4 regions of the Ramlibacter agri genome follow, and region 3 is predicted to be linked to each of the others. Evidence: predicted binding sites of a transcription regulator. Region 3 holds the regulator's gene; each other region holds the start of a gene.
What was found. Region 3 encodes sigma-54, which starts transcription at its own class of promoters, with help from an activator protein. Its sites were predicted from a motif close to TGGCANGNAANCTGCTTT; they were not measured.
Positions count from the first base shown of each region.

Region 1 (7,555 bases), 260 kb from region 3:
GGCGCGCTGCGCGGCTTCGCGCAGGCGGGCCGCGTCGGCGGCGTCCGCGCGCACCCAGCGCTGGGCGCCGTGCCATTCGACGAGGGGCGAATCGGGCAACTCCAGCATCGGCGCCGTCTGCGGCAGCGACAGGCGCCACAGCTCGCGCTCGCCGCGCTCGGCAAACCAGGGCAAGGCCTGTTCGCGCACCGCCTGCCAGTCGGACCCAGCCTCCAAGCGCTCGCCGCCCAGTGCGCGGGTCGCGGCCTCCACCGCCGCCACCGCGCCGCGCAGGCGCAGCCACAGCACGCCGTCCTGCCAGCGGCTCGCGTTCAGGGGCAGCGGCTTGCCGCCCCAGGCATTCAGTTGCTGCAGGGCCTGCGCCTGCGTCATCTCGAAGCGCAGCGTGGCTTCCGCCGGCGCGACCGGCAGCACCTTCAGGCTCACCTGCGTGATGAGGCCCAGCGTACCGAGCGCGCCTGCCATCAGCCGCGAGACGTCGTAGCCGGCCACGTTCTTCATCACCTGGCCGCCGAACACCAGGTGTTCGCCGCGGCCGTTGACCAGCTCCAGCCCCAGCACGTAGTCGCGCACGCTGCCCACGCTGGCCCGCGCCGGGCCCGAGAGGCCGGTGGCGACCATGCCGCCGACGGTGGCGCCGGGGCCGAAGTGGGGCGGCTCGAAAGGGAGCGACTGGCCGCTTTGCGCCAGCACCTGTTCCAGCTCCGCCAGCGGCGTGCCGGTGCGCACCGTCACCACCAGCTCGCTCGGTTCGTAGCTGGCGATGCCACGAAGCGGCGCCGTCTCCAGCAATTCGCCTTGCGGTGGCTCGCCATAGAAGTCCTTGCTGCCGCTGCCGCGGATGCGCAGGGGCGTGCCGGCCGCGGCGGCGGCGCGCACGCGCTCGATCAAGGGGGCCAGGGCGGGATCCATGCCGGCGATGTTAAGCGGCCGCCCGTCGCCGGCCGGCTTGAAAGTTTCTGCGGTCAGTCGATGAAGAAATTGACGGGCAGGCCCGGCACGTCCACCCGCATGGCCAGCACGCAGCCGCTCAGTGGCAGCGCCTTCAGCTCCTCGGGCGAGCGGCCCTGGCGGGCGCTGGTCACGTACAAGGTGCGGCCGTCCGGGCCGCCGAGGCAGGGCATGGTGGGGCAGCGCACCGGCAGTTCGATGTCGGCCACGATGTCTCCCTGCGGGGACAGCCGGAGCACCCGGCTGCCCTCGTACATGGCGCACCAGTAGTGGCCTTCGACGTCGACGGTGGCGCCATCGGGTCGCCCGAGATAGCCGGGGTCGCCCGGCTGCCAGCCCGCCGGCTTGGCCGGGAAGCGCTTGAACACGCGGTGGTGCCGCAGCACGTTGGGGCCGGGTTCCCAGTCCCAGGCGTAGATTTCGTGGCGCGGCGTGTCGGCCCAGTAGGTGCGGTCCGCCGCCGGCGACCAGGCAAGGCCGTTGGCGGTGGTGGCATTGCAGGCCTTCAGCTGCACGAGCGGCTGGCCGTGCGCGCCGTTGCCGGGGCGGCAGTCCAGCGAGTAGAGGTCGGCCTTGCGCGCGTCCTTGGGCTCGTAGATGGTGCCGGCCCAGAAACGCCCTTCGGGGTCGGCCTTGCCGTCGTTGAAGCGCGTGGTGGCGCCATGGTTGAAGCGCACCAGAGGCGCCAGGGTGCCGCCCCAGCTGCGGGCACGGTAGATGCCGTCGCGCAGGCCGAGCACCAGGCCGCCGTTCACGGCAGGCGCCATGCAGCCCGGCTCCTGCGGCAGCTCCCACGACTCCAGCGCGCCGGACTGCGGGTGCAGGCGCCGCACCAGCTTGCCGGCGATGTCGATCCAGTACAGGCGCTGCTCGCGCGGATGCCAGAAGGGCGACTCGCCCAGCGCGTCCGGCGTGTCGACGGCGACTTCCCACTTCATGCGGCGCGCTCCACGGTGATGGCCAGCTGCGCCATCATGCTTTCGCCCGGCTGCAACACCACCAGGCCGAGCTCGGTGGCGGCGGCGCCGGACGCGTACAGGTGCACCGCGTTGTTGACGTGGCTGACCGGTTCCACGGCCACGTACTCGCGCGCGGCGTTGGTGAAGGCGACCAGGCGCTGCAGGTTGGATTCGAGCCGCACGCGCAGCATCCCGTCGCGCAGCTCCGCCTGGCCGTCCCAGCCGTCGTAGCAATGGTCGACATCGAGCTGCGCGCAGTCGGCGGCGATGCCGGTCGAAGGCGCGCGCGTGGTCGGCAGCTTGTCGGGGCCCATCTCCCAGCGCCCGCTGGCGTGGAAGGCGAGATGGCTATCGGGCCGCTTCGGAAACCACGGATGCCAGCCCAGGCCCACCGGGGCCGGCTGCGCCGACTGGTTGGTGAGGGCCAGGGTCAGCTCCAGGCTGTCTTCGCCAAGGCGGAAGGCCTGCGAGCAGTCGAATTCGAAGGGCCAGCTGGCGTCGGGCCGGTGCTCGTAGGCCAGCATGGCGCTGCGCTCATCGGCGTCGAGCACCGCCCAGGGCCGCTGCCAGCCGACGCCATGGATCGCGTGCGGCTCGTCGCCGTCGTTGCGCACCAGCGAATGCTGCGTGCCCTGCCAGACCAGCGTGGCCTGGCCGATGCGGTTGGAAAAAGGCACGAGCGGATAGCAGCCGGACTGGCGAGCGCTTTGCAGCTGGGCGGCCGGAGTGGAGCGCAGCACCGGCACGTCGTCCAGCCAGAAGCCGGCGATGCAGCCGCCGAGCTCGGGCATCAGCTCGCAACGCAAAGCGCCTGAGCGCAATTCGATCATGGCCACGCGTCTCCTGTTGTTCTGCCGTTCATTGTGCAGAAAAAAAGGGCCCGCCGAAGCGGGCCCAACATCCAAAGGAGACTTGCTTTCGGGAACTGTGCCTCAGCGGCTGTAGGCGGTTTCGCCGTGGCTGCTGATGTCGAGGCCTTCGCGCTCTTCCTCTTCGGTGACGCGCAGGCCGATCAGGAGGTCGACGATCTTGTAGGCGATGAAGGCCACGACGCCCGACCAGACGACCGTGGTCAGCACGCCCTGGAACTGGATCCAGACCTGGCCACCGATCGAGTAGTCCGGGCTCACCTTGTTGGCCACGTAGTCGTAGATGCCCACGCCGCCCAGGCTGGGCGAGGCGAACACGCCGGTCAGCAGCGCACCGGTGATGCCGCCCACGCCGTGGACGCCGAACACGTCCAGCGAGTCGTCGGCGCCCAGCAGGCGCTTCAGGCCGTTGACGCCCCACAGGCAGACCAGGCCGGCGATCAGGCCGATGACGATGGAGCCCATGGTGCCCACGAAGCCGCAGGCCGGGGTGATGGCCACCAGGCCGGCGACGGCGCCGGACGCGGCGCCCAGCATCGAGGCCTTGCCCTTGGTCAGCGCCTCACCGGCAATCCAGGACAGCGTCGCGGCGGCCGTGGCCAGCAGCGTGTTGGCGAAGGCCAGGGCGGCGCCGCCATTGGCTTCCAGGTTGGAGCCGGCGTTGAAGCCGAACCAGCCCACCCACAGCATGGCCGCGCCGACCATCGTCAGCGTCAGGCTGTGCGGGGCGAAGGAGTCCTTGCCCAGGCCCACGCGCTTGCCGATCAGGTAGGCGCCCACCAGGCCGGCGACACCGGCGTTGATGTGCACCACGGTGCCGCCCGCGAAGTCGAGCGCGCCCTTGGCCCACAGCCAGCCGCCGTTGGCGGTGACGGTTTCCAGCGTCTTGGCGTCGGTGATCGCATCCGGGCCGTCCCAGTACCAGACCATGTGGGCGATCGGCAGGTAGCTGAAGGTGAACCACAGCACCACGAACAGCAGCACCGCGGAGAACTTCATGCGCTCGGCGAAGGAGCCCACGATCAGCGCGCAGGTGATGGCGGCGAAGGTGGCCTGGAAGCACATGTAGGTCAGTTCCGGGATCACCACGCCCTTGCTGAAGGTGGCGGCGGTCGAATCCGGCGTCATTCCCGACAGGAAGATCTTGCTGAATCCGCCGAAGAACTGGTTGCCGCCGGTGAACGCCACGCTGTAGCCGTAGATGGCCCACAGCACGTAGATCAGCGAAGTGACGACGAACACCTGCATCAGCACCGACAGCATGTTCTTGCTGCGCACCAGGCCGCCGTAGAACAGGGCCAGGCCGGGGATGGTCATGAAGATGACGAGCGCCGTGGCGACGGTCATCCAGGCGGTGTCACCCTTGTTGGGGACCGGCGCCGGAGCGGCGGCAGCCGCGGGTGCGGAAGCAGCAGCTGCAGCAGCGGGAGCCGCTGCGGCGGGCGCAGCCGGCGCGGCAGCCGCGGGTGCGGCTTGTGCCTCGGTAGCAGCGGGCGCGGAAGCCGGCGCGGCGGCGGGGGCCTGGGCGACAGCTGCGACGCTGCCGATCAGGAGCCCCAGGCCGACGGCCAGGGAAGCGATCAATTTCCTCATGGTATGTCTCTCAGGTGTGTGAAGGTTTTAGAGGGCTTCCTTGCCGGTCTCGCCGGTCCGGATGCGCACGACCTGCTCCAGGTCGTACACGAAGATCTTTCCGTCGCCGATCTTGCCGGTGCGCGCCGCGCCCTCGACGGCCTCGATGACCCGGTCGACCAGGTCGTCGGCCACCGCCGCTTCGATCTTGACCTTGGGCAGGAAATCGACGACGTATTCGGCGCCGCGGTACAGCTCGGTGTGGCCCTTCTGGCGCCCGAAGCCCTTGACTTCGGTGACGGTGATGCCCTGCACGCCGATGCCGGAGAGCTGCTCGCGAACTTCGTCGAGCTTGAAGGGTTTGATGATGGCGGTGACGAGTTTCATGCTTGCTCCTTCGGGACGGGCCCGCTCGAGGTTCAGAACGAGTACGTGTACTTCACGCCCAGCACCGCGGTGGCCCGGCCCAGGTCCTTGCCGTCGGGGCTGCGGTAGTTGCTGTTGTTGGTGTCGACGTAGGCCAGCGACGCGCTGAAGCCGTTGCCGAAGTCCTTGCCCAGGGCCACGGACCAGTCGGTGTACGAGAAGCCGCTGTTGTTCTTGATGCCCTGGTAGCCGATGTGCGGCGTGACCGTCAGGCCCCAGTAGCCGGTGTCGAAGGTGGCGTTCAGGTCGACGTAGTAGCTGTTCTTGCTGTCCGCGAAGCCGAAGAGGTTGGTGATGGCATGCGAGTACTTCAGCGTCGCCGGGCCATAGGTGCCGGACACGTACAGCTCGGTGGTGTTCGGGCTCACGGCCAGCTGCGAGCTGGGATACAGGTAGCGCAGCGCGCCCACGTCGAAGGCGACCGGGCCGCCGTTGAACTTGTAGCCGCCGTACAGGTCGACTTCGGCGTCGGCATTGCCGCCGGCGTCCTTCACCCACTTGATGCTGGACGCCCAGGTGCCGATATAGAAGCCGCTCTTGTGAGCGAAGTCGGCGCCGCCTTGCAGGGCAGGCTGCAGGCGCGACTGCGAGATGCCGCGGTAGCGGTAATCGGTGACCGCGCCGATATTGACGGAAGCGGTGTAGTCCGGCTCGGGCGCGGTGGCCGCCGCCTGGGCGAAGGCGGAACCGCATGCGAGCAGGGACAAGGCGAGCACGGCAAGTTTCATGGAGTTCTCCGTTTGTTGGTGATGGCAGCAGAGGCTGATAGCAGGAGGCGTGCCATGCGCCGCCTCCACCTTTGGAAGGTCCTCCAGCCCCTTCGCTGTCGCGTTAAGCGGGCACCGGAGGGGTGCGCCGGGTCCGGCGCGCACCTGAATGGGGAGGAGCCGCGCCGTGAGCCTGTCTTTGGTGCAAAGCCGCGCCTTGCTGGGGCTGGAAGCCGCGCCAGTCACCGTGGAGGTGCACCTGTCCAATGGACTGCCCAACTTCTTCCTGGTCGGGCTGGCCGATACGGAAGTGAAGGAAGCCCGGGAGCGGGTGCGCTCGGCCATCCTCACTTCCGGCCTCGAATTCCCGTCCACCCGCCGCATCACGGTCAACATGGCGCCGGCCGACCTGCCCAAGGACAGCGGCCGTTACGACCTGCCGATCGCCTTGGGCGTGCTGGCCGCCACCGGCCAGATCGATGGCGATGCGCTGGCCGGCCATGAGTTCGCCGGCGAGCTGTCGCTGTCCGGGCAGCTGCGGCCGGTGCGCGGGGCGCTGGCGACCAGCCTGGCGCTGCACGTGGCCGGCTCCACGGCCCGGCTGGTGCTGCCGCCCGGCAGCGCGGAGGAGGCCGCCCTGGTGCCCGGCGCCCGCGTGGTGCGCGCCCGCCACCTGCTGGACGTGGTCGCACAGTTCCAGCGCGGGCCCGGCAGCCTGCCGTCCGGCGAAGGCTGGGCGGTGTTGTCCAGCCGGGCGCCGGCGGCGGCCGCCCGTTATCCGGACCTGGCGGACGTGCGCGGGCAGGCCGGCGCCCGGCGGGCGCTGGAGATTGCCGCGGCTGGCGGTCACAGCCTCCTGATGGTCGGCCCGCCCGGCGCCGGCAAGTCGATGCTGGCGCAGCGCTTTGCCGGGCTGCTGCCGCCCATGAGCGTGCAGGAGGCGCTGGAAAGCGCGGCGGTCGCCAGCCTGGACGAGCGCTTCAGCATCGCGCAGTGGGCGGTGCGGCCCACCTGCGCGCCGCACCATTCGTCCAGCGCCGTGGCGCTGGTGGGCGGCGGTTCGCCGCCCAGGCCGGGCGAGATCTCGCTGTCGCACCACGGCGTGCTCTTTCTCGACGAACTGCCGGAATTCCCCCGGGCCGCGCTGGAGGCGCTGCGCGAGCCGCTGGAGACCGGCCGCATCACCATCGCCCGCGCCGCGCGGCGCTGCGAATTCCCGGCGCGCTTCCAGCTGGTGGCCGCGATGAACCCCTGCCCTTGCGGCTGGCTGGGCTCCGGCCGCAGCTGCCGCTGCACGCCGGAGCAGGTGGCGCGCTACCAGGGCAAGCTCAGTGGCCCGCTGCTGGATCGCATCGACCTGCACGTGGAAGTGCCGGCGCTCGCGCCCGCCGAACTGCTGGACGCGCCGGCCGGTGAGCCCACGGCCGCCGTGCAGGCGCGCTGCGAGGCCGCCCATGCCCGTGCGCTGCGGCGGCAGGGCCACGCCAACAGCGCGCTGCAAGGCGAGGCCATCGACGCCCATGCCGGCGCGTCGCTGGCGGCCACCGGCTTCCTGCGCAATGCGGCGGCCCGCCTGGGCTGGAGCGGGCGCGCGACCCACCGCGTACTAAAGGTTGCACGCACGATCGCCGATCTCGCGGACAGCACTGCCGTGGACGTGGAACACGTCGCCGAGGCAGCACAGTACCGTCGCGCGTTGCACTGACGCCGCAGTCCGGCCGCCGCAGCATGCCCCTCGCGCCAGGGTCATCAATAATCATTTTTCCGCCGGCACCACGAGACAACGATGAAAAAGCGCCCGCCGTATCACCGCGCCATCTGCGTGGCCGGACTGCTGGCGGCGGCCAGCGCCGGCGCGCTCGCGCAGCAGCAGCCCGCCGACCTCACCGACCTGTCACTGGAGCAGCTTTCCAGCATCGAGGTCACCTCCATCGGCAAGCGCGTGCAGCGGCTCTCGGACGTCGCCGGCTCGGTCTACGTGATCCAGCAGGAAGACATCCGCCGCTCCGGCGCCGTGACCTTGCCGGAGATCCTGCGGCTGGCGCCCAACCTGCAGGTGGCGCGCGCCGAC
Region 1 is NZ_JABBFX010000001.1:284,463-292,017, forward strand. It holds gene glcE (glycolate oxidase subunit GlcE) at 1-912, opposite strand, end outside; gene HHL11_RS01435 (SMP-30/gluconolactonase/LRE family protein) at 966-1,889, opposite strand; gene HHL11_RS01440 (aldose 1-epimerase) at 1,886-2,740, opposite strand; gene HHL11_RS01445 (ammonium transporter) at 2,843-4,372, opposite strand; gene glnK (P-II family nitrogen regulator) at 4,400-4,738, opposite strand; gene HHL11_RS01455 (TorF family putative porin) at 4,771-5,505, opposite strand; gene HHL11_RS01460 (YifB family Mg chelatase-like AAA ATPase) at 5,672-7,189, shown strand; gene HHL11_RS01465 (TOL_0244 family TonB-dependent receptor) at 7,271-7,555, shown strand, end outside.
Region 1: a site for sigma-54 is predicted at 5,543-5,560, ahead of HHL11_RS01455 (TorF family putative porin). Genes of this name have one in related genera too.

Region 2 (7,555 bases), on a different contig from region 3:
ATCACCGTCAGCCAGTGGCAGATGTTTTCCAGCTGCCGCACGTTGCCCGGGAACGCAAACACCGTCAGCCGCGCCAGCGCCGCATCGGAGATGCGCTTGGGCTCCACGCCAAGCTGCTTGGCGCTTTGCTGCAGGAAGTGCCGCGCCAGCATCGGGATGTCCTCGCGCCGCTCGCGCAGCGCCGGCAGCCGCAGCCGGATCACGTTGAGGCGGTGGAACAGGTCCTCGCGGAAGTTCCCTTCCTTGACGCGCTGCTCCAGGTCCTGGTGGGTCGCCGCGATCACGCGCACGTTGGCCTTGACGGCGTTGTGGCCGCCCACGCGGTAGAAGTGGCCGTCCGACAGCACGCGCAGCAGGCGCGTCTGCAGGTCGAAAGGCATGTCGCCGATTTCGTCCAGGAACAGCGTGCCGCCCTCGGCCTGCTCGAAGCGGCCGCGGCGCATCGTCTGTGCGCCCGTGAAGGCGCCGCGCTCGTGGCCGAACAGCTCCGACTCCAGCAGGTCCTTCGGGATCGCCGCGGTGTTGATCGCGACGAAAGGCCCGTTGGCGCGCGGCGAGTGCTTGTGCAGCGCGCGCGCCACCAGTTCCTTGCCCGAGCCGGATTCGCCGGTGATCATCACCGTCACGTTCGATTGCGACAGCCGGCCGATCGCGCGGAACACGTCCTGCATCGCCGGCGCCTGGCCCAGCATCTCGGGCGCGGCGATCATGCGCTCCTCGGCCACCTCCTCGCGCTGGCTTTCTTCCACCGCGCGGCGGATCAGCTCAATCGCCTTCGGCAGGTCGAAGGGCTTGGGCAGGTATTCGAAGGCGCCGCCCTGGAAGGCGGAGACCGCGCTGTCCAGGTCCGAGAACGCCGTCATGATGATGACGGGCAGCCCCGGATGTTTCTCCTTGACCTTCGTGAGCAGGTCCAGCCCGCTGCCGCCCGGCATGCGGATGTCGCTTACCAGGATCTGCGGGCCATCGTCGTCGTTCGCGGATTCGAGCGCGGTCAGGACCTCGCGCGCGTTCGTGAAACTGCGCGTAGGCAGGTCCTCGCGCATGAGGGCCTTCTCGAGCACGAAGCGGATGGATTGGTCATCGTCAACGATCCAGATCGGCTTCATGTGCTTCAGTCACCTCAGGTCTTGCAAAAATACTTTCAGGGCAAGGGGATGAGGATCTTGAAGTCCGTCCTCCCCGGCACGCTGTCGCACTCGATCAGCCCGTGGTGCTGCTGCACGAAGGTCTGCGCCAGCGTGAGCCCCAGGCCGGAACCGCCTTCGCGCCCGCTCACCAGCGGATAGAAGATGCGGTCCTTGATCGAGTCCGGTACACCGGGCCCGTTGTCGATGACATGCAATTCCAGTGCCAGTCGATAGCGCTGCTGGCCGAAAGTCACTTGGCGGCCGATCCGCGTGCGGAAGGTCAGCATGGCATCGCCGGCGGCGATGCGCTCCACCAGCGCCTGACAGGCGTTGTGCGCGATGTTCAGCACGGCCTGGATCAACTGCTCGCGGTCGCCGCGGAACTCGGGGATGGAGGTATCGTAGTCGCGCACGACCTTCAGCCCGCGCGGGAACTCGGCCAGGATCAGCGAGCGCACGCGCTCCAGCACTTCGTGAATGTTGACGTCGCCCACCACGTGCGGGCGGCGGTGCGGCGCCAGCAGGCGGTCCACCAGCGTCTGCAGGCGGTCGGCCTCGTGGATGATGACCCGCGTGTATTCCTTCAGCTCGCGGCCGTCGATCTCCATCTCCAGCAGCTGCGCCGCGCCACGGATGCCGCCCAGCGGGTTCTTGATCTCGTGGGCGAGGTTGCGGATCAGTTCCTTGTTGGCCTGCGCCTGGTCCAGCAGCCGGTCCTCGCGCTCCTTGCGCGTCTGCGCCTCCAGCGGCAGCAGTTCGACGATGAACTCGTCGGGGTGCTCGGTCTGCGCCAGCACCACGTGCACGGGCATGGGCTCGCTGCCCTGGCGCAGCAGGCGCGCGTCATAGCGCAGCGCCGAATACTCGTTGCCGCGCGCGCCGTCGAGCGCGGTGCGCAGCACGTGCGGCTCGGCGAACTGGGGGAGCAAGCTGGTGCCTTCGATGCTGCGGCGGGAGATGCCCAGCACGTCCTCCAGCGCGGAGTTGGCAAACAGCACGGTGCCGTCGCCTCGAACCACGGCCACGAGCGTGGCCAGCAGGTCGAAGCAGGCGAAGCGGACGGAGTTCTTGACGGTCGGTTTGATCAAGCGCTCATCTGGACGCGCCGTTACCGCGGTTCAGCTCGCGCTTGATGCCCGCGATGTCCTGCTCGGTGCGGTCGATGTTGGCCTTGATTTCGGCGGTGCGGTCCACGTACTTCTGGTGGTTGCGGTGCTCGGGCCCCAGCATCTCGGGCTGGCCGTTGTTGTATTCCTTCTGCAGGTCGGCCAGGCGCGCTTCGGCCTTCTTCAGCTCGGACTCGAGGATGGTCCGCGCTTCGGCGTCGCGCGACTTCTGCTCGCCGGCATCGACCTTGGGACCGCTGGCGGCCTGCGGGGCGTTGGCCACGCGGGTGCCGTTGTTGCCGTTCACTTTCGTGCCCTGCACGATCGTCACGTTCCCGCCTTCCATGGCCTTGCAGCCTTGCGCCTTGGCCACCGCCTCGTCGTTGGTGTAGGTGTTGCCGCAACGGAAAATCTTGCCCTGCGCGAGGGCGGCATCGGCGCAAGCGAGTGCTGCCAGGGGAATCAACAAGTAGGCGAACTTCATGGGGCTGCTCCTAGCGCCCGGGGCGCCCAGGACGGCCTTTCAGTATCGCGCAAACTCTGCAGATTGCCAATTAAGGTGTTGATTTAAAAAGAAAAGGGGCGACAAATGTCGCCCCTTTGCTGCTCCAGGACTGTAAGGAATTACAGGCTGTAGTACATGTCGAACTCGATCGGGTGCGTCGTCATGCGGAAGCGCGTGACTTCCTGCATCTTCAGCTCGATGTACGCGTCGATCATGCTGTCGGTGAACACGCCGCCCTTGGTCAGGAAGGCACGGTCGTTGTCCAGGTAGTCCAGGGCCTGGTCCAGGCTGTGGCAGACGGTCGGGATCTTCGCGTCTTCTTCCGGCGGCAGGTGGTACAGGTCCTTGGTGGCGGCTTCGCCCGGGTGGATCTTGTTCTCGATGCCGTCCAGGCCGGCCATCAGCATGGCGGCGAAGCCCAGGTACGGGTTCATCGTGGGATCCGGGAAGCGCACTTCGATGCGGCGGCCCTTGGGGTTCGCCACGTACGGAATGCGGATCGAGGCCGAGCGGTTGCGGGCCGAGTAGGCCAGCTTCACCGGGGCTTCGAAGCCGGGCACCAGGCGCTTGTAGCTGTTGGTGCCGGGGTTCGTGATGGCGTTCAGCGCGCGGGCGTGCTTGATGATGCCGCCGATGTAGTACAGCGCGAGTTCGCTCAGGCCGGCATAGCCTTCGCCGGCGAACAGGTTCTTGCCGTCCTTCCACACGGACTGGTGCACGTGCATGCCGGAGCCGTTGTCGCCGACGATGGGCTTGGGCATGAAGGTGGCGGTCTTGCCGTAGGCATTGGCCACGTTCTGGATCACGTACTTCTGCAGCTGCGACCAGTCGGCGCGCTGCACCAGGGTGCTGAAGCGCGTGCCGATCTCGTTCTGGCCGGCGCCCGCCACTTCGTGGTGGAACACTTCGACCGGGATGCCCACGGATTCGAGGATCAGGGACATCTCGGCGCGCATGTCCTGCGTGCTGTCGACCGGGGGCACGGGGAAGTAGCCGCCCTTGGTGGTGGGACGGTGGCCCTTGTTGCCGCCTTCGATCTTCTTGCCCGTGTTCCAGGGGGCTTCGTATTCGTCGATCTCGACGAAGGAGCCGTTCGGGCCGGCGCCCCAGCGCACGTCGTCGAAGATGAAGAATTCGGGCTCGGGGCCGAAGAAGGCAGTGTCGCCCAGGCCGGAGGCCTTCAGGTAGGCTTCGGCGCGCTTGGCGATGGAACGCGGGTCGCGGTCATAGGCCTTGCCGTCGCCCGGCTCGAGAACGTCGCAGGACAGGATCAGCGTCGTTTCTTCGAAGAAGGGGTCGATGTTGGCGGTGCCCGGATCCGGCATCAGCAGCATGTCGGAGGCTTCGATGCCCTTCCAGCCGGCGATGGACGAACCGTCGAAGGCGTGGCCCGCGCTGAACTTGTCTTCGTCGAAGTGGGACACAGGCACGGTCACGTGCTGTTCCTTGCCACGGGTGTCGGTGAAGCGGAAGTCGACGAACTTGACTTCGTTCTCCTTCACCATCTTCATGACGTCTGCGACGTTCTTGGCTGCTGCCATCAGGTTTCTCCTGGGGGGATGGTTGGTTGTTGAGCGATTTGCGCGGGGCAGGGATGCAGGTTCTGTGCCAAAGCTTGGTGCATCGGCCGTGCGCTACAGCCCGGCGATTTTCCACGAAAACAGGGGTTGTCCCTAGGTCGGTTCGGGAAGTTTTTACGCGGCAGAGCACCGTTTTGGTGCTGTTGCCGAGTTGCACCTTATCGGTGCATCATGATCGCACCAGTTCGGGGCCCAGCTTGGCACCGAGGCGGGCCAAGCCTTCCAGGAGGAGCCGGTAGGCGGGCTCCACTTGATCCGGCGCCCCCTTGACGCCCAGGTCGATGTGGCGGCCGTACGTGGGGTGGTCCACGCTGGGCAGGCTGAACACCTTCACCGGCGGGTGTTCGCGCTCGATCTGCTCCATCAGCGGTGTCAGCGTGGCCTCCATGGCGCCGAACACGATGACCGACTTCTCGAGATAGGCGCCCTGGCGAAACAGGGGGCGGTACTTCGTCTCGAGCACCCATTCCATCATCGGCCAGGCCATCACCGGGAAGCCCGGCACGAAGTGCACGTCCCCCACCGTGAAGCCCGGGATCTTGTTGTACGGGTTGGGGATGATGGACGCGCCCTCGGGGAACACGCCCATGTTCAGGCGGTGGATGTTGTCCGGCCGGTCCGGCTCGTAGGGCACGCCCTGCTCCCGCGCGGTGTCCTGCATGCGTTCGCGGATCAGGGCCTCGGCCTGCTGGTGCAATTGCAGGGGTCGGCCCAGGGCCGCGGCAGCGCATTGGCGGGTGTGGTCGTCCGGCGTGGCACCGATGCCGCCACAGGAGAACACGATGTCGCCCGAGTCGAAGGCGCGCTTCAGGGTGGCGGTGATGCGCGCCGGCGCATCGCCCACGTAGTCGGCCCACGACAGCTGCAGCCCGCGCGTCGACAGCAGCTCGATCAGCTTGGGCATGTGCTTGTCGGCGCGCTTGCCGGACAGGATTTCGTCGCCGACGATGACGAGGCCGATGTTCGGAGTGGGGACGGGCGTTGCGCTCATGCGGTAATCCTACCGGTTGGCGCACCCTCGCCCGCGGTGAATGGCCGGGCAGCGGCTACGATGGGAGCCCATGAGTACGTTAGTCCCCGTCATCCTCTGCGGCGGTTCCGGCACCCGGCTCTGGCCCTTGAGCCGGAAAAGCTTTCCCAAGCAGTTCGTCCCCCTCATCGGCAACAAGAGCTTGCTGCAACTGACGCTGGAGCGGGTGGCGCCGCTGGGCCCGCAGGTGATGGCCGTGGCGGCCGAAGACCATCGCTTCCTGGTCGCGGACACCTTCCGCCAGGCCCGTGTCGAAGGCCGGCTGCTGCTGGAACCCACCGGCCGCAACACCGCCGCTGCGATGGCGCTGGCGGCGCTGGCCGCCAAGCCGGACGACCTGCTGCTGTTCTGTCCGGCCGACCACCATATTCCCGACGCCGCCACCTTCCAGGCCACCATGCGCCAGGGCGTGGTGGCCGCCGAGGCCGGCGCCGTCGTCACCTTCGGCGTGGTGCCCAGCTTTCCGAGCACGGCCTACGGCTACATCCGCCAGGGCACCCCGCGCAGCGACGGCAGCCTGAAGGTGGCGCAGTTCATCGAGAAACCGGACGCCGCGCGGGCGCAGCAACTGCTGCTGCAAGGCGACACGCTCTGGAACGCCGGCATCTTCCTGGCCGTGGCCGGCGTGCTGCTGGACGCGCTGGAGAAGCATGCGCCCGACATCCTGGCGTCCTGCCGCGCCGCGATGGCCGCCGTGCAGGAAGAGACGGTGGGCAGCGCCGCCGCCCGCGCCGTGTTCCTGCGCCCGCAGCGTGCCGCCTTCGAGGCATGCCGTTCGCAGAGCATCGACTACGCCGTGATGGAGAAGCATCCCGAGGTTGCCGTGGTGCCTTTCCGCGGCCAGTGGAGCGACGTGGGCAGTTGGAACGCCGTAGCCGACCTGACGCCGGCGGACGCGCAGCAGAACCGCGTCATCGGCCAGGGCTTCGCGCACGATGCGCGCAACACCTTCATCCATGCGCCGCACCGGCCGGTGGTGGCGCTGGGCACGCGGGACCTGTTGATCGTCGACACACCCGACGCGGTGCTGGTGGCCGACCGCAGCTGCGCGGAGCAGGTGAAGGACGTGGTCGCCCTGTTGGAAAAGGCCGAAGCGGCCCAGGCCGTCCTGCACCGCAAGGTGGTGCGGCCCTGGGGCTGGTACGACAGCGTCGATGCCGGCGAGCGCTTCCAGGTCAAGCGCATCGGCGTGAAGCCGGGCGCGTCCCTCAGCCTCCAGAAGCATCACCATCGCGCCGAGCACTGGGTGGTGGTGAAAGGCACGGCGCAGGTCACGCGCGGCAGCGAGACCTTCCTCCTCAGCGAAAACCAGTCGACCTACATCCCGATCGGGGAGGTGCATCGCCTGCACAACCCCGGGAAGATGGAGCTGGAGATGATCGAGGTGCAGTCGGGGGCTTACCTCGGGGAGGATGACATCGTGCGTCTCGAGGACAGTTACGGGCGGGGCGGGGCTTGATGTCCGGCTCTTCGACGATTCAACGGATGTAGGGTGCGCAGCTCGCTGCGCACCGCGCGTGGATGATCATGCGGTGCGCAGCGAGCTGCGCACCCTACAAATTACGGACTCCGGTCTCGCTCGCCAAAACTCCCACCTTCTGCCGCTTCGACCAAGCCCCACTCCACTGGCAGATCGCCCCGCTCCACCCACCGGTGAAAACTGCTGAACGGCCAATCCTGCACGCGTCGCGCATGCCCGTGTTTCACCGGATTGAAGTGGACGTAGTCCACGTGCCGTCGGAGATCCTCTTCGCTTCGGATCAAGTGTTCCCAGAAGCGCCGCTGCCAGATGCCCTTTTCGCGGCGGCTCACCTGGCTCAGCCTGCGTGATTCCACGGCCGGCACTGAATGCGAAAAGCCATGTTTGATCTGCTGCCAGCGCAGCGGGAAATCCTGGTCGCCTTCCGGCAGTTTCCAGAGAGCGTGCAAGTGGTCAGGCAGGACGCAGATCGCGATCGTCTCGAAGGGATGGCGCCGCTGGACCGCGGCATAGGCTGCGCGTAGTGCCTCGATTTCGCGCACGAGCAGGCCGCTGGTGCGGTCCTCGAGCGCCAGCGTGAAGAAGTAGGTGCCGCCGGGAGCGAAGTGGCGGAGGTAGCGCGGCATGAGGGGCAATGTGTTGCCAGCCGGCCCTTCCGTCATCCGTCAGTTGTAGGGTGCGCAGCTTGCTGCGCGCCGCGCGATCGTCCTCGTGAGGTGCGCAG
Region 2 is NZ_JABBFX010000002.1:830,952-838,506, forward strand. It holds gene ntrC (nitrogen regulation protein NR(I)) at 1-1,109, opposite strand, end outside; gene glnL (nitrogen regulation protein NR(II)) at 1,145-2,218, opposite strand; gene HHL11_RS22475 (hypothetical protein) at 2,223-2,720, opposite strand; gene glnA (type I glutamate--ammonia ligase) at 2,861-4,282, opposite strand; gene HHL11_RS22485 (competence/damage-inducible protein A) at 4,491-5,312, opposite strand; gene HHL11_RS22490 (mannose-1-phosphate guanylyltransferase/mannose-6-phosphate isomerase) at 5,383-6,810, shown strand; gene HHL11_RS22495 (REP-associated tyrosine transposase) at 6,912-7,457, opposite strand.
Region 2: a site for sigma-54 is predicted at 4,335-4,352, ahead of glnA (type I glutamate--ammonia ligase). Genes of this name have one in related genera too.

Region 3 (7,555 bases):
GCGATCGCATCATCGACAACACGCTGGACCTCAACGCAGCGGCCGACGACAACGGCAACAAGCTGGTGGGAGGCAACATCCGCTACGCCTTCGGCGGCAACCTCGACGGCCTGATGCTGGGCCTGCATGCCTTCTCGCAGAAGGTGTCCGCCTACGACACCAGCGGCATCGCCACCAGCACCACGCAGGTGAACATGTTCGGCGGCCTGGCCGTGTACGACACCGACCGCTGGGAAATCATCAGCGAGTACTACCGCTTCCGCGACAAGGACCTGTCCGGCGGCACCGGCACCCACGGCAGCTGGGCCGGCTTCGTGCAGGCCGGCTACCACGTGGGACCCTGGACGCCGTACGCGCGCTGGGAGAAGACGGCACTCGACCAGTCGGACAACTACTTCGCCGCGCAGGACAGCGGCCGGTCCTACCTGGGCGGCGTGCTCGGACTGCGCTACAACCTCGATGCGAACTCCGCGATCAAGCTGGAGTTGAACCAGTTCCGCGAGGAACTCGCCAGCGGCCCGCAGCGCAGCCACGGCGGCCGCGTGCAGTTCGCCGTGCGCTTCTAGGAAGGAGGGCCGCGCATGAGACCGATCCGCTTCCTGGCCGTCGCCGCGACGGCCTTCCTGATGGCCGCGCAGTCGCCGGCCGCCGACGTCTACCTGGTCGCGAACCCCTCGCTGGGCCTGGGCGAGGACGACATCCGCGACATCTACCTGGGCGACAAGCAGCTGGCCAACGGCACGCGCATCGTGCCGCTGGACAACGCGGCGCTGCAGAGGGACTTCCTGGAAAAGGCCTTGAAGATGGATGGAGCCAAGTACAGCTCCATCTGGATCAAGAAGGGCTTCCGCGACGGCCTGAACGCGCCCACGGTGAAGACGGGCGACGCCGAGGTGCTGGCGGCCGTCAAATCCAATCCCGGCGCCATCGGCTATGTCTCGGCGCCGCCCAAGGACCTGAAAGTCATCGCGCACTACTGAGCGCGCTGGGGGTGCGGCATGTGGTCACTCGCCCGGTTGAAGATCAAGCAGCGGATGTACGTGCAGTTCTGCGTCGCCGTGACGCCGCTGGTAGGCCTGCTGCTGTTCCAGCTGCTGTCGGTGAGCGACCTGCCGGAGCGCGTGAACCGCGACCTGGGCCGCTACCGCGCCAGCAACCAGGCCATCTCCAGCTACCGCGAGTTCCTCAACGGCGTCACCGATGCCGTCGACTCCGGCAAGCTGTCGCAGCCGGCCCTGAAGGCCCTGGACGCCGCGCGGCAGGAAGCCCAGGCCGTCGACGAAGCGGCGCCCGGCCCACAATTGAAAGCGACGCTGGCGCAGCTGGCGAAGATCAGCAGCGCGCTGCAGCAGCGCAACACGCTGGAAACACTGCTGGCCGCGCGCGCCGACATCAACCAGGCCGACGCCGCCCTGAAGCAGCTGGCCGAGGACAGCGAGCAGCACCTGGCGGGCCTGGTGCGCGAGGACGCCCAGGCCGCCCGCCAGAAGAACCGCATCCTCGGCACCATCGCGGCGCTCACGCTGGTGCTGCTGGGTTTCATGGTGCGGCAGATGGTCGCCCGCATCACGGTGCCGGTCGCCTGGGCCGTGACCACCGCCAAGCGCGTGGCCTCGGGCGACCTGTCGCAGATCGTCGCGCCCGGGCGGCGCTACGACGGCATCGGCGAGCTGCAGGCGGCGCTGCGGGAGATGAACGATTCGCTGATCGCCATCGTCACGCGCGTGCGGGCCGGCTCCGACCTGATCTCGCGGGCTTCCGACCAGATCGCCGACGGCAACGCCGAACTGTCGGCGCGCACCGCCGAACAGGCGAGCTCGCTGGAGGCAACGGCGCTGGCCATGGGCGAGCTCACCCAGACCGTGCTGGCCAACGCCGGCAACGCGCAGCGCGCCAACGCGCTGGCGAAGTCGGCTTCCGACGTCGCGGTGAAAGGCGGCGAGGTCGTGGGGCAGGTGGTGCAGCGCATGAACGCCATCGACCGGTCCTCGCGCAACATCGTGGAAATCATCGCCCTCATCGACGGCATTGCCTTCCAGACCAACATCCTGGCCTTGAATGCCGCGGTGGAGGCGGCCCGCGCCGGCGACCAGGGCCGCGGCTTCGCGGTGGTGGCCAGCGAGGTGCGCAGCCTGGCGCAGCGCAGCGCCAGTTCGGCGCGGCAGATCAAGGCCCTGATCGACGACTCGGTGCAGCAGATCCGCGCCGGCAGCGAGCTGGTGGGCCACGCCGGCCAGACCATGGAGCAGATCCTGGCCAGCGTGCGCGACGTCACGGCCATCATGGCGGACATCGCCGCCACCAGCCAGCAGCAGAACAGCGGGATCGACCAGGTGAACCGCGCCGTGACCGCGCTGAACGCCGTCACCCGCCGCAATGCGGCCCTGGTGGACGACGCCCGCGAGGCCGCCGACGCGCTGCGCGAGCAATCGGCGCGGCTGGTGGAGGCGGTGGGCGCTTTTGCGATGGAGCAACCCGGGGCGGCCCAGGCAGCCTAGGATGCCGCCTGGCGCCGGCTTCCCATGAAATTGTTCCGGGGTGGCGCCATGCCGCGCCGGCCGTAAGCCCGTCATGAGCCGGGGGCATGGCTTGCCGATAGAATGCGGAGCAAGTTTCGTGCCTTTATGAACAAGAACCACGTCCTGCGCGCCCTGCTGATGGCCCTGGCCATCGCGTCGACCCTCGCTGCCGTTCCCGCCCGCGCGGAAAAGGCCGACAGCACCAAGCCCATGAACGTGGAGGCGGATGCGCTGCGTTATGACGACCTGAACCAGACCAGCGTCTTCACCGGCAACGTGGTGGTGACCAAGGGCACCATCATCATTCGCGGGGCCAAGATCAACGTCAAACAGGACCCCGAGGGCTACCAGTTCGGCGTGGTGACCGCCGCGCCGGGCCAGCGGGCCTTCTTCCGCCAGAAGCGCGAAGGCGTCGACGAGTGGATCGAAGGCGAAGGCGAGACCATCGAATACGACGGCAAGGCCGACCGCGTGAAATTCATCGGCCGCGCCGAGATGCGGCGCTACCGCGGCACCGAGCTCAGCGACGAGACCTCCGGCGCCGTCATCACCTACAACAACACCACCGAGCAGTTCAACGTGGACGGCAACCCCGGCGGGGCGACCCCGTCCAACCCGGGTGGCCGCGTGCGCGCGACCATCGGGCCCAAGCCGGGCGCATCCGCGCCGGCCGCGCCCGCCGCCCCGGCCACCAAACTGCGCCAGAGCAGCACCCTGGGAGGGGAGAAGCGTTGATGGGCGACGCCGAACTCGCGTCGCGCGAAGCGCCCGCGCAGGCCGCGACCGAAACCAGCCGCCTGGAGGCGCGCCACCTGCGCAAGTCCTATGGCGGCCGCAAGGTGGTGCAGGACGTGTCGCTGGCCGTCGAAAAAGGCGAGGTCGTGGGCCTGCTGGGCCCCAACGGCGCCGGCAAGACCACCTCGTTCTACATGATCGTCGGCCTGGTGCGGGCCGACGGCGGCGAGATCTCCATCGACGGCCGCCCGGTGGAGGACATGCCGATCCACCGCCGTTCGCGCCTGGGCCTGTCCTACCTGCCGCAGGAAGCGTCGATCTTCCGCAAGCTGAACGTGCAGGACAACGTGCGCGCCGTGCTGGAACTGCAGCGCGGCCCGGACGGCAAGTCGCTGCCCTCGGCCGAGATCGAGCGCCGCCTGACCGACCTGCTGCAGGACCTGCGCGTCGACCACCTGCGCGATTCGCCGGCGCTGGCGCTGTCCGGCGGCGAACGCCGCCGCGTCGAGATCGCCCGCGCGCTGGCCACGCAGCCGCGCTTCATCCTGCTGGACGAACCCTTCGCCGGCATCGACCCGATCGCCGTGATCGAGATCCAGCGCATCATCGGCTTCCTGAAGTCGCGCGGCATCGGCGTGCTCATCACCGACCACAACGTGCGCGAGACGCTGGGCATCTGCGACCACGCCTACATCATCAGCGAGGGCCGCGTGCTGGCGCAGGGCACGCCCGCCGAAATCGTGAACAACGCGGACGTCCGCCGGGTGTACCTCGGCGAGCACTTCCGAATGTGACGGCCGCTTCGAAGCAGTACCCATGAAGCAGGGCCTCTCCCTTCGCGTCTCGCAGCACCTGGCGCTGACGCCCCAGTTGCAACAGTCGATCCGCCTGCTGCAACTGTCCACGCTGGAACTCGGCCAGGAAATCCAGCAGATGCTGGACGACAACCCCTTCCTCGAAGTGAACATCGAGGAAGGGCCGGAGGAGTTCGGCGTCGCCCAGGCCGACACGCGGCCGGCCGCCGACGAACACGAATCCGACCCGGTGGCGCAGGCCGCCAACGGCCACGACAGCAGCAGCTCCGCCTCCGACAGCAGCGCCAGCTCCGCTTCGGACAGTGACGGCGATGCCTCCGACGGCGACAGCAGCGAACCGAACTGGGACGGCGACGGCAGCACCGAAACCGTGCCCGACGACGGCGAATGGGGCGGCGAGGCGCCGGCCCGCAAGTCGCAGGGCGATGACGACGACGTCGACGCCACCGAGCTCGCGCGCGGCAACGAGTCGCTGCAATCCTGGCTGCATCGCCAGGCGCTGGCCTTGCGCCTGGGCGAGGAAGACCGGGCGGCGCTGCGCTACCTGGTCGAGTCGCTGAACGACGATGGCTACCTGGAAGAGCCGCTGGAGGCCCTGGCCGCCAGCCTGGCGCCGCAAGACCTCGAGCAGCAGGAAGAGCTGGTGCACCGCTTCACGGTGGCGCTGCGCCTGCTGCAAAGCCTGGACCCGCCCGGCGTGGGCGCGCGCAACCTGGCCGAATGCCTGATGCTGCAGCTGCGCTCGCTGCAGCAGGACGCGCCGGACGACGAGGTCTACCCGGTCGCGATCCGCGTGTGCAGCCAGCCCATCGACCTGCTGGCGCGGCGCGACGTCAAGCGCCTGGCGCAGCTGACCGGCGAGACCGAGCCCCGGGTCAAGGGCGCCATCGCGCTGATCACGCGGCTGGAGCCCAAGCCGGGGCGCCGCTTCGTCGACGTCGAGCGCAACATCATCGTGCCCGACGTGCTGGTGACGAAGGCCGGCCGCAGTTCGCGCGCCAGCTTCCGCGTGCAGCTGAATCCCGACGTGGTGCCGCGCCTGCGCGTGCACGACGTCTATGCCGGCGCGCTCAAGGCGCACCGCGGCGAAGGCCACCAGGCGCTGCAGCAGCGGCTGCAGGAGGCGCGCTGGTTCATCAAGAACATCCAGCAGCGTTTCGACACCATCCTGCGCGTCTCCAGCGCCATCGTGGAGCGCCAGCACAACTTCTTCGTGCACGGCGAACTCGCCATGCGGCCGCTGGTGCTGCGCGAGATCGCCGATGAACTGGGCCTGCACGAGTCCACCATCTCGCGCGTGACCACGGCCAAGTACATGTCCACGCCCTTCGGCACCTTCGAGCTGAAGTACTTCTTCGGCTCGGCGCTGGGCACCGAGACCGGCGGCAACGCGTCCAGCACCGCGGTGCGCGCGCTGATCAAGCAGTTCGTCGCCGCCGAAAACGCCAAGAAACCGCTGTCCGACAGCCAGATCTCCGAGATGCTCAAGGAGCAGGGGATCGAGTGCGCGCGCCGCACCGTCGCCAAGTATCGCGAGGCGCTGCGCATCGCGCCGGCCAACCTCCGCAAGGAACTGTGAACGCTCTCAATTTATTCCTGCCCTGCGCCAGCGGGGTGGAAGGCTATCTGGCCGAGGAAGTCGCCCGCATCTGCGGCGCGCGCGCGCGCGACCTGCGCACGGCCCGTGGCGGCGTGCAGCTCGTGGCCGGCTGGCCCGAGGTGATGCAGCTCAACCTGCACAGCCGGCTCGCCCAGCGCGTGCTGGTGCAGCTGTGGCACGGGCCCTATCGCGCCGAACAGGACATCTACGAAGCCGCCAGCAACGTCGCCTGGGAAGACTGGTTCACGCCGCGCGAGAGCTTCAAGATCGAGCTGACGTCGCACCAGAGCCCGCTGAAGAGCCTCAATTTCGCCGCGCTGCGCATCAAGGACGCGGTCGCCGACCGCTTCCGCAACCGCGGCGGCGTGCGGCCCGACGTCGACACGCAGCGGCCGGCCGTGCGCGTGTTCGGGCACCTCGCGGCCGAGAGCCTGACGCTGTACATCGACAGCTCCGGCGAGCCGCTGTTCAAGCGCGGCTGGCGCGAGGACAAGGGCGAGGCCCCGCTGAAGGAGACGCTGGCCGCCGCCATGCTGGCCGCGAGCGGCTGGGACGCGACCGTGCCGCTGTACGACCCCTGCTGCGGCAGCGGCACGATCGCGATCGAAGCGGCGCAGATCGCCTGCAACATCGCGCCGGGTTCGCTGCGTCGGTTCGGCTTCGAGCGCCTGCGCCCGCACAAGGCGGCCGACTGGCAGGCCTTGAAGGCCGAAGCCCAGGCCGCGCGCCGCGCGCCGACGGCGCCGGTCTTCGGCAGCGACGTCGCCTTCCGCATGGTCGACTTCGCGCAGCGCAATGCCGAGCGTGCGGGCGTGGCGCAGGCAGTGCAATTGCGCGGCGGCGACGCGCTGCAGCGCATGCCGCCCAGCGACGTGCCGGGCGTCATGCTGCTCAATCCCCCTTATGGCGAGCGCATCGAGGCGGGCGGCATCGCGCGCCCGGGGCGCGAGCTGGCCCAGACCGAGCAGGGTGGCGATTTCTTCACCCAGCTCGCTTCGCACTGGAAGAAGAACTACGCCGGCTGGACCGCCTGGGTGCTGGTGCCGGACGCGAAGCTGCCCACGCGCATGCGGCTGAAGGAATCGCGCCGCGTGCCCATGTGGAACGGCCCGATCGAATGCCGCCTGTTCCGCTTCGACATGGTGGCCGGCTCGGCCAGGAACCGGGACCGGGGTCCCCAGGAAAATGCGTGAGCATTTTTCTGGGGTGGCCTATGCAGCTGGTTCTTGACACCAACATCGTGCTGGACCTGTTCGTGTTCAGCGACGAGCGCGTGAAGCCGCTGGCCGCAGGGCTGGAGCAGGGCGCGTTGCGCTGGCTGGCCACGGCGGCGATGCGCGAAGAGCTGGCGCGGGTGCTGGCCTATCCCAAGCTGGCGCCCAAGGTCGGCGACGCAGATGCCGTGCTGGCGGCCTTCGACCGCCATGCCCAGCTGCACGAGGTGCCGGCCAAGGCGCCGGTGACCTGCGGCGACCCGGACGACCAGAAGTTCATCGACCTGGCGGTCGCACACCGTTGCGCCCTGGTCAGCAAGGACGGGGAAGTCCTGCGGATGAAGAAGCGCCTGGCGAAGCTCGACGTGGTGGCCACACCAATCTGGGGCAGCTGAGGTTACGTTTCATCGCGTGTGTTTCCTACGCGCACCGCAAGCGGGCGCTGACTGTAAACAAGCTCTCCATGCGTAGCTTGGTGGTCTTGCGAGGAAACGACACCATGGACGCCACCGTACAGCAACAGCAACCGTCCTTCACCCCGGCTCATGCGGCGCCGCTGCCCACGGACTGCGACGAATGTCTCGGTTCGGGCGGCTGGTTCCGTTATGACCCGGCCTTTGAGCCGAATCCAGGCCTGCTCTATCTCTCCTGCATGAACTGCAAGGGCAGCGG
Region 3 is NZ_JABBFX010000001.1:23,879-31,433, reverse strand. It holds gene HHL11_RS00200 (hypothetical protein) at 1-566, shown strand, start outside; gene HHL11_RS00195 (type 2 periplasmic-binding domain-containing protein) at 582-980, shown strand; gene HHL11_RS00190 (methyl-accepting chemotaxis protein) at 999-2,498, shown strand; gene lptA (lipopolysaccharide transport periplasmic protein LptA) at 2,625-3,254, shown strand; gene lptB (LPS export ABC transporter ATP-binding protein) at 3,254-4,048, shown strand; gene HHL11_RS00175 (RNA polymerase factor sigma-54) at 4,071-5,648, shown strand; gene HHL11_RS00170 (THUMP domain-containing protein) at 5,645-6,862, shown strand; gene HHL11_RS00165 (PIN domain-containing protein) at 6,883-7,278, shown strand; gene HHL11_RS00160 (hypothetical protein) at 7,383-7,555, shown strand, end outside.

Region 4 (7,555 bases), on a different contig from region 3:
CGCGTGGCGGGCATGCAGCACGGGGTGGACCGCCACAGCCCGGAGGATTACGCCGGTTGAAGCAGAATGCAGGCGGTCCAGACAGGAGTCTTCATGCGCCCCTTCGCCGCCTCCGCCTTGTTCGCCCTCGTCCTGGCCGCCTGCGCCAGCGGGCCTTTGACGCCTGATCCGGCGCGCTACGCCGCCATCGTCGCGGAACCGGACCGCAGCGCGGCAGACCGCGCCAACGACGTGCGCCGCAAGCCGGTGGAGATGCTGGCCTTCCTGGGCGTGCATCCCGGCATGGCGGTCGAAGACCTCAGCGCCGCGCGCGGCTACACCAGCGAGTTGCTGGCCCGCGCCGTCGGGCCCGACGGCAAGGTCTACGCGCAGAACGCGCCGCGCGCGCCGGGCCGCATGCCGCCGCCGCCGCAGCCCGAAGGCGCCGCGGCGCCGGCACCGGCGACGGCGCCGCCGCCCCTGCCCACGCTGCCCGAGCGGATGCGCAACCCCGCGCTCGCCGCGGTGCTGGTGCCCGTGACGCGGCCCTTCGAGGACCCGGTGCCGCCCGAAGCCCAAGGCCGGCTGGACATGGTGACGCTGATGTTCAACTACCACGACTTCGGCCACCTGGGCGTCGACCGCGCGGCGGTGAACCGCGCGGTGTTCCAGGCGCTCAAGCCCGGCGGCGTCTACGTGATCGCCGACCATTCAGGCCGCGCCGGCACCGGCATTTCCGAGTCCGGCACGCTGCACCGCGTGGAGGAAGCCTTCGTCGTGCGCGAAGTCGAAGCCGCGGGCTTCCGGCTGGCCGGCCACGGCGACTTCCTGCGCAACCCGGACGACCCGCGCGACCGCAACACGCCGCAGCCGCCCATGCCCAAGGACGAATTCGTGCTGCGCTTCGTCAAGCCGGCCTAGAATGAAGCACGCGGGGTCGAGAGCAGACTCCCCGCGCACCAAGAGGCCCCGGCCTCCAAGTTCTGCTCCTGATGGCGGGCCCGCGCCCGCCGGGGAGCACCACCTTGGCCAATCCACCTGTAGCCCTGCTCTACCCGGGAGACCGCGCCGCGCGCGAGCGCTCGGATCCCGCCGAAAGCCGCTTCGCCCCGCTCTTCGATGCCTTCGCGGCCGCCGGCCTGCCTGCCGTACCGGCGATCTGGCACGACGACTTCGCCGGGGAAGTAGAAGCGCAATTGCGCGATGCCGGGGTCGTCCTCGCCTGGTGCAACCCGATCCAGGACGGCAAGCGCCGCGACCGCCTCGACGCCATGCTGGGCCGCCTGGCCGAGCGCGGTGTGATCGTCAGCGCGCATCCGGAAGCGGTGCGAAAGCTCGGGACGAAGGACGTGCTGTTCGAGACGCGCGAGCTGCCCTTCGGCAGCGACGTGCAGCGCGTGGACTCGCTTGCGCAGCTGCAGGCGGAACTGCCTTCGCGCCTGCAGAAAGGTCCGCGCGTGCTGAAGCAGCACCGCGGGCACAGCGGCATCGGCATCTGGCGCGTCGAGCAGGCGCCTTCGGGCTTGCTGCGCGTGCGTCATGCGCCGCGTGGCAGCCCGGAAGAGTCGCTGGACCTCGCGGCGCTGGTCGACAAGCTCGCCGCCTACTTCGCGCCGGAAAACGGCGGCCACATGATCGACCAGGCCTGGCAGCCGCGCCTGGTCGACGGCATGGTGCGCGCCTACCTGGTGGAGGACCGCGTCACCGGCTTCGGCCACCAGGCCCTGAACGCGCTGCATCCCACCGAGCCCTCGGGGCCGCGGCTGTACCACGACGCCAACCTCGCGCCGTTCCAGGGCTTGAGGCGCCAGCTCGAAAGCGAATGGATCGAGCTGCTGCGTTCGTGCGTCGGCCTGCCGCGCGAGCGCCTGCCCTTGCTGTGGGATTGCGACTTCCTGCTCGGGGAAGCGGAAGGCAGCTACGTGCTGTGCGAGATCAACGTCAGCAGCGTCGCGCCGTTCCCGCCCTCGGCGATGGCGCCGCTGGTGGAAGCAGTGCGCGCACGCCTGGCCGCCTGACAGCGCACGCGGCTCGCGCACTGCCGCTGTGCGCGCCGCGCGCCAACCTGCGCCAAGGCGGTGCCTCGGCGGCCCCGCCGGGCTGGCACGGTGCTTGCGTCTAGGAGGTCAACCTGACCGGTGCGCCCCACGGGCGTGCCATCTCCCAGGCCTCCCGGCGCACGCTGCAGTGCGCCGCTCGCACAACGTCGTGCACGGGGGCCTTCACGGTCGGCTCGATGCGTCCCCTGCGGGATGTGCGCGCCCGGCCGTCCGCAACAAGGAACCCCTCGCGTGAAGATCGTCGTCATCGGCCACGGCATGGTCGGCCATAAATTCCTCGAAAGCCTGCAGGACTCGTCCCTGGCGGGCGCACAGGTCACCGTGCTGTGCGAGGAGCCGCGCCCGGCCTACGACCGCGTCCACCTGTCCGAGTTCTTCAGCGGCCGCAGCGCGGCCGATCTCTCGCTGGTCGCACCCGGCTTTTTCGAGCGCTCCGGCTTCGTGCTGCGGCTGAACGCCCGCGCCACCGCCATCGACCGCGTCGCCCGCACCGTGACCGCGAGCACCGGCGAGGTGCTGCCCTACGACAAGCTGGTGCTGGCCACCGGCTCCTTCCCCTTCGTGCCGCCGGTGCCCGGGCGCGAGCGCGCCGGCTGCTTCGTCTACCGCACCATCGAGGACCTGGAGGCGATGCAGGAGTGCGGCGCCCGCTCGAAGACCGGAGTGGTCATCGGCGGCGGCCTGCTGGGGCTGGAATGCGCCAAGGCGCTGCGCGACCTGGGCCTGGCCACGCACGTGGTGGAGTTCGCGCCGCGGCTGATGGCGCTGCAGGTGGACGAGGCCGGCGGCCGCATGCTTCGCCGCAAGATCGAGGAGCTGGGCGTGCAGGTGCACACCGGCAAGAACACGCAGCGCATCGTCGACGGCGAACAGGCACGGCACCGCCTGGAGTTCGCCGACGGCACGCAGCTGGAGACCGACATGCTGGTGTTCTCCGCCGGCATCCGCCCGCGCGACGACCTGGCGCGCAGCGCCGGCCTGGCGCTCGGCCCGCGCGGCGGTGTCGCCGTCGACGAACACTGCCGCACCAGCGACGAACACATCTACGCCATCGGCGAATGCGCCGCCTGGAACGGCAACGTCTACGGCCTGGTCGCGCCCGGCTACGACATGGCTCGCGTGGTGGCGCAGCAGCTGGCCGGCGGCACGCAGCGCTTCGCCGGCGCCGACATGAGCACCAAGCTGAAGCTGATGGGTGTGGACGTGGCCAGCATAGGCGACGCGCAGGGCGCCACCGCCGGCAGCCGCGCCTTCCAGTTCAACGACGAGCGCAAGCAGGTCTACAAGAAGATCGTCGTGTCCGAATGCGGCAGGAAGCTGCTGGGCGCGGTGATGGTGGGCGACGCCGCCGAATACGGCACCCTGCTGCAGATGATGCTCAATGGCATCGCGCTGCCGGAGGCGCCCGAGTTCCTGATCCTGCCGCAGGCCGACGGCAACGCGAAGCCGGCGCTGGGCGCCGACGCCCTGCCGGATGCGGCGCAGATCTGCTCCTGCAACGACGTCTCCAAGGGCCAGTTGTGCGGCGCCGTGCGCGACGGCTGCACCGACATCGGCGCGCTGAAGGCCTGCACCAAGGCGGGCACCGCCTGCGGAGGCTGCGTGCCGCTGGTCACGCAGATCATGAAGGCCCAGATGAAGAAGCAGGGCCTGGCGGTGAACAACCACCTGTGCGAGCACTTCCGCTACTCGCGCCAGGAACTGTTCCACCTGGTCAAGGTGGAGAAGATCCGCAGCTTCGACGCGCTGCTCGCGCGCCACGGCCAGGGCCTGGGCTGCGACGTCTGCAAGCCGGTGGCGGCCAGCATCTTTGCCTCGGTGTTCAACGACTTCATCCTCGACCCCAAGCATGCCGGCCTGCAGGATTCCAACGACTACTTCCTGGGCAACATCCAGAAGGACGGCACCTATTCCGTGGTGCCGCGCATGCCCGGCGGCGAGGTCACGCCCGACGGCCTGATGGCGGTGGCGCAGGTCGCCAAGAAGTACGGCCTGTACACCAAGATCACCGGCGGCCAGCGCGTGGACCTGTTCGGCGCCCGCGTCGACCAGCTGCCCGCGATCTGGGAAGAACTGATCGCGGCCGGCTTCGAGTCCGGCCACGCCTACGGCAAGTCGCTGCGCACGGTGAAGTCCTGCGTGGGCAGCACCTGGTGCCGCTACGGCGTGGACGACAGCGTCGGCCTCGCCATCGCGCTGGAGAACCGCTACAAGGGCCTGCGCGCGCCGCACAAGATCAAGTTCGGCGTGTCCGGCTGCACCCGCGAGTGCGCCGAGGCGCAGGGCAAGGACGTCGGCGTGATCGCAACCGAGAAGGGCTGGAACCTCTACGTGTGCGGCAACGGCGGCATGAAGCCGCGCCACGCCGAGCTGCTCGCTTCCGACCTGAGCCGCGAGGCACTGATCCAGTACGTCGACCGCTTCCTGATGTTCTACATCCGCACCGCGGACCGCCTGCAGCGCACCAGCGTGTGGCGCGACAACCTCGAAGGCGGGCTGGACTACCTGAAGGACGTGGTGGTGCGCGACAAGCTGGGCCTGGCCGCGGAACTGGAAGCCGACATGCAGCACGTGGTGGACACCTACGCCTGCGAATGGAAGGAAGCCGTCAACAACCCGGAGACGCGCAAGCGCTTCCGCCAGTTCGTCAACACCGACCGGCCCGACCCCAACGTGGTGTTCGTCAAGGAGCGCGGGCAGATCCGCCCGGCCTCGCCGCAAGAACGCGAAATCCAAACTGCCTGAGGAGTGAAAGCCATGCAAGCGAAGAACTGGAAGCCCGTCTGCTCCGTCGACGACATCGTCCCCAACACCGGCGTCTGCGCGCTGGTGGAGGACCGGCAGGTCGCCATCTTCTACATCGAGGACGACGTGTTCGCCATCGACAACGTCGACCCCAACGTGCGCGCCAGCGTGCTGTCGCGCGGGCTGGTGGGCAGCCTGGGCGAGCGCATCGTCGTCGCCTCGCCCATCTACAAGCACCACTTCGACCTGCGCAGCGGCGAGTGCCTGGAGGCGCCGGAGAACTCCGTCGCCGCCTACCCGGTGAAGGTCGAGGACCGCACCGTGCTCGTCGCCGTCTGACTTTTCTTACAGGAGCATTTCCGTGGCCTACCTCGTGCCTTCCGAATTCGTCACCAAGATGGTGGACGCCGGCGAATCCAAGATCTTCATGTCCACCCGCGACACGCTGGTGCGCGCCTTCATGGCCGGCGCCATCCTGACCTTGGGCGCCTGGTTCGCCGTCACCATCAACGTCAACACCGGCCAGCCGCTGCTGGGCGCCGTGCTGTTCCCGGTGGGCTTCTGCATCCTGTACCTGCTGGGCTTCGACCTGCTCACCGGCGTGTTCGTGCTGGCGCCGCTGGCGCTGATCGACAAGCGCCCCGGCGTCACCGTCAAGGGCGTGCTGCGCAACTGGGGCCTGGTGTTCGCCGGCAACTTCGCCGGCGCCTTCCTCGTCGCGCTGATGATGGCGATCACCACCACCTACGGCTTCTCCACCGAGCCCAACGCGGTGGGCAAGGCCATCGGCGTCATCGGCGAGAACCGCACGCTGGGCTACGCCCACTGGGGCGCCGCCGGCATGCTGACGCTGTTCATCCGCGGCATGCTGTGCAACTGGATGGTTTCCACCGGCGTGGTCGGCGCGATGGTCTCCACCACCGTGGGCGGCAAGGTCATCGCCATGTGGATGCCCATCACGCTGTTCTTCTACATGGCCTTCGAGCATTCGGTGGTGAACATGTTCCTGTTCCCCTCGGGCCTGCTGCTGGGCGCGCACTTCACCTGGCTGGACTACCTGGTCTGGAACGAGATCCCCACCGTGCTGGGCAACCTGGTGGGCGGCCTGTCCTTCACCGGCCTGACGCTGTACGCCACGCACATCAAGACGGCGCCCAAGCGCGTCGCCGCCTGATCCAGTGCTCGCCGTCACGGCCGGCCAGTACTCCGACGCGGGGCGCAAGCCGGCCAACCAGGATTTCCACGGCCTGTGCGTCCCGCCCGGGCCGCAACGCGCCGCCAAGGGCGTGGCCATCGCGCTGGCCGACGGCATCAGCAGCAGCGATGCCGGCCACCTGGCCAGCGCCGCCGCGGTGCGCAGCTTCCTCGACGACTACTACTGCACCTCCGAAGCCTGGTCGGTGAAGACCTCGGTGGAGCGGGTGCTGGTGGCGGCCAACTCGTGGCTGTTCGCGCAGACCCGCAACGGCGCCGGCCGCTACGACCGCGACCGCGGCTGGGCGTGCACGCTCAGCGCGCTGGTGCTCAAGTCGCGCACCGCGCACCTGTTCCACGTCGGCGACGCCCGCGTCTGGCAGGTGCAGGGCAAGGCGCTGGAACAGCTGACGCAGGACCACCGCGTCTATGCCGGCGGCGGCCAGAGCTACCTGGGCCGCGCGCTGGGCATCGCGCCGCAGCTGGAGATCGACTACCGCGCCGTGCCGCTGGAGCGCGGCGACACCTTCCTGCTGGCCACCGACGGCGTGCACGGCCACGTGCCGGAAGCCGCCATGCTGGACCTGCTGCGCCGACACCCGGACGACCTGGACGCCGCCGCCCGCGCCATCGCCGAGGAGGCGCTGCGCCGCGGCAGCGAGGACAACGTCACGGTGCAGGTGCTGCGCGTCGACGCCCTGCCGGCGCCGGAAATGAGCGAGGTCGCTCGCATGGCGGCGGAGCTGCCGCTGCCGCCGCTGCTGGCGCCGCGCATGGTGTTCGACGGCTTCCGCATCGTGCGCGAGCTGCACGCCAGCAACCGCAGCCATGTCTACCTGGCGGTGGACGAGGACAGCGGCGAGACCGTGGTGCTGAAGACGCCTTCCATCGACCTGGGCGGCGACCCCGCCTACCGCGAGCGCTTCCTGCTGGAGGAATGGGCCGCGCGCCGCGTGGACAGCCCGCACGTGCTGAAGGCGCCGGCGCCCGCGCGCCGCCGCAATTTCCTGTACGTCGTCCTCGAATACGTGGAGGGCCGCACGCTGGCGCAATGGATGGTGGACCATCCGCGGCCGGACCTGGACGCGGTCCGCGCCATCGTCGACCAGCTCGCGCGCGGCCTGCGCGCGCTGCACCGCCTGGAGATGCTGCACCAGGACCTGCGGCCGGAGAACGTGATGATCGACGCCACCGGCACGGCGCGCATCATCGACTTCGGCGCGGTGCGCGTGGCCGGCATCGCGGAAATGGAAGCGGTGGACGGGAATCCGCTGCCCGGGACGGTGCAGTACATGGCGCCCGAGTACTTCCTGGGCGGGCCCGGCGACGCCCGGTCCGACCTGTTCTCGCTGGCCGCCATCGCCTACCACATGCTCAGCGGCCGGCTGCCCTATGGCGCCGCCGTCGCCCAGGCCCGCAGCGCCGCCGACCAGCGGGCGCTGCGCTGCCAGCCGCTGGCGCCGCTGCGGCCGGACCTGCCGTCGTGGATCGACGCCGCGCTGCAGAAGGCGCTGCAGCCGCAGCCGCACAAGCGCTACCAGGACGTCGCCGAGTTCGCCTATGCCCTGCACCGGGCC
Region 4 is NZ_JABBFX010000003.1:622,336-629,890, reverse strand. It holds gene mctP (monocarboxylate uptake permease MctP) at 1-60, shown strand, start outside; gene HHL11_RS27515 (class I SAM-dependent methyltransferase) at 94-900, shown strand; gene HHL11_RS27510 (Cj0069 family protein) at 1,005-1,997, shown strand; gene nirB (nitrite reductase large subunit NirB) at 2,271-4,784, shown strand; gene nirD (nitrite reductase small subunit NirD) at 4,797-5,123, shown strand; gene HHL11_RS27495 (formate/nitrite transporter family protein) at 5,146-5,958, shown strand; gene HHL11_RS27490 (protein kinase domain-containing protein) at 5,963-7,555, shown strand, end outside.
Region 4: a site for sigma-54 is predicted at 2,081-2,098, ahead of nirB (nitrite reductase large subunit NirB). Genes of this name have one in related genera too.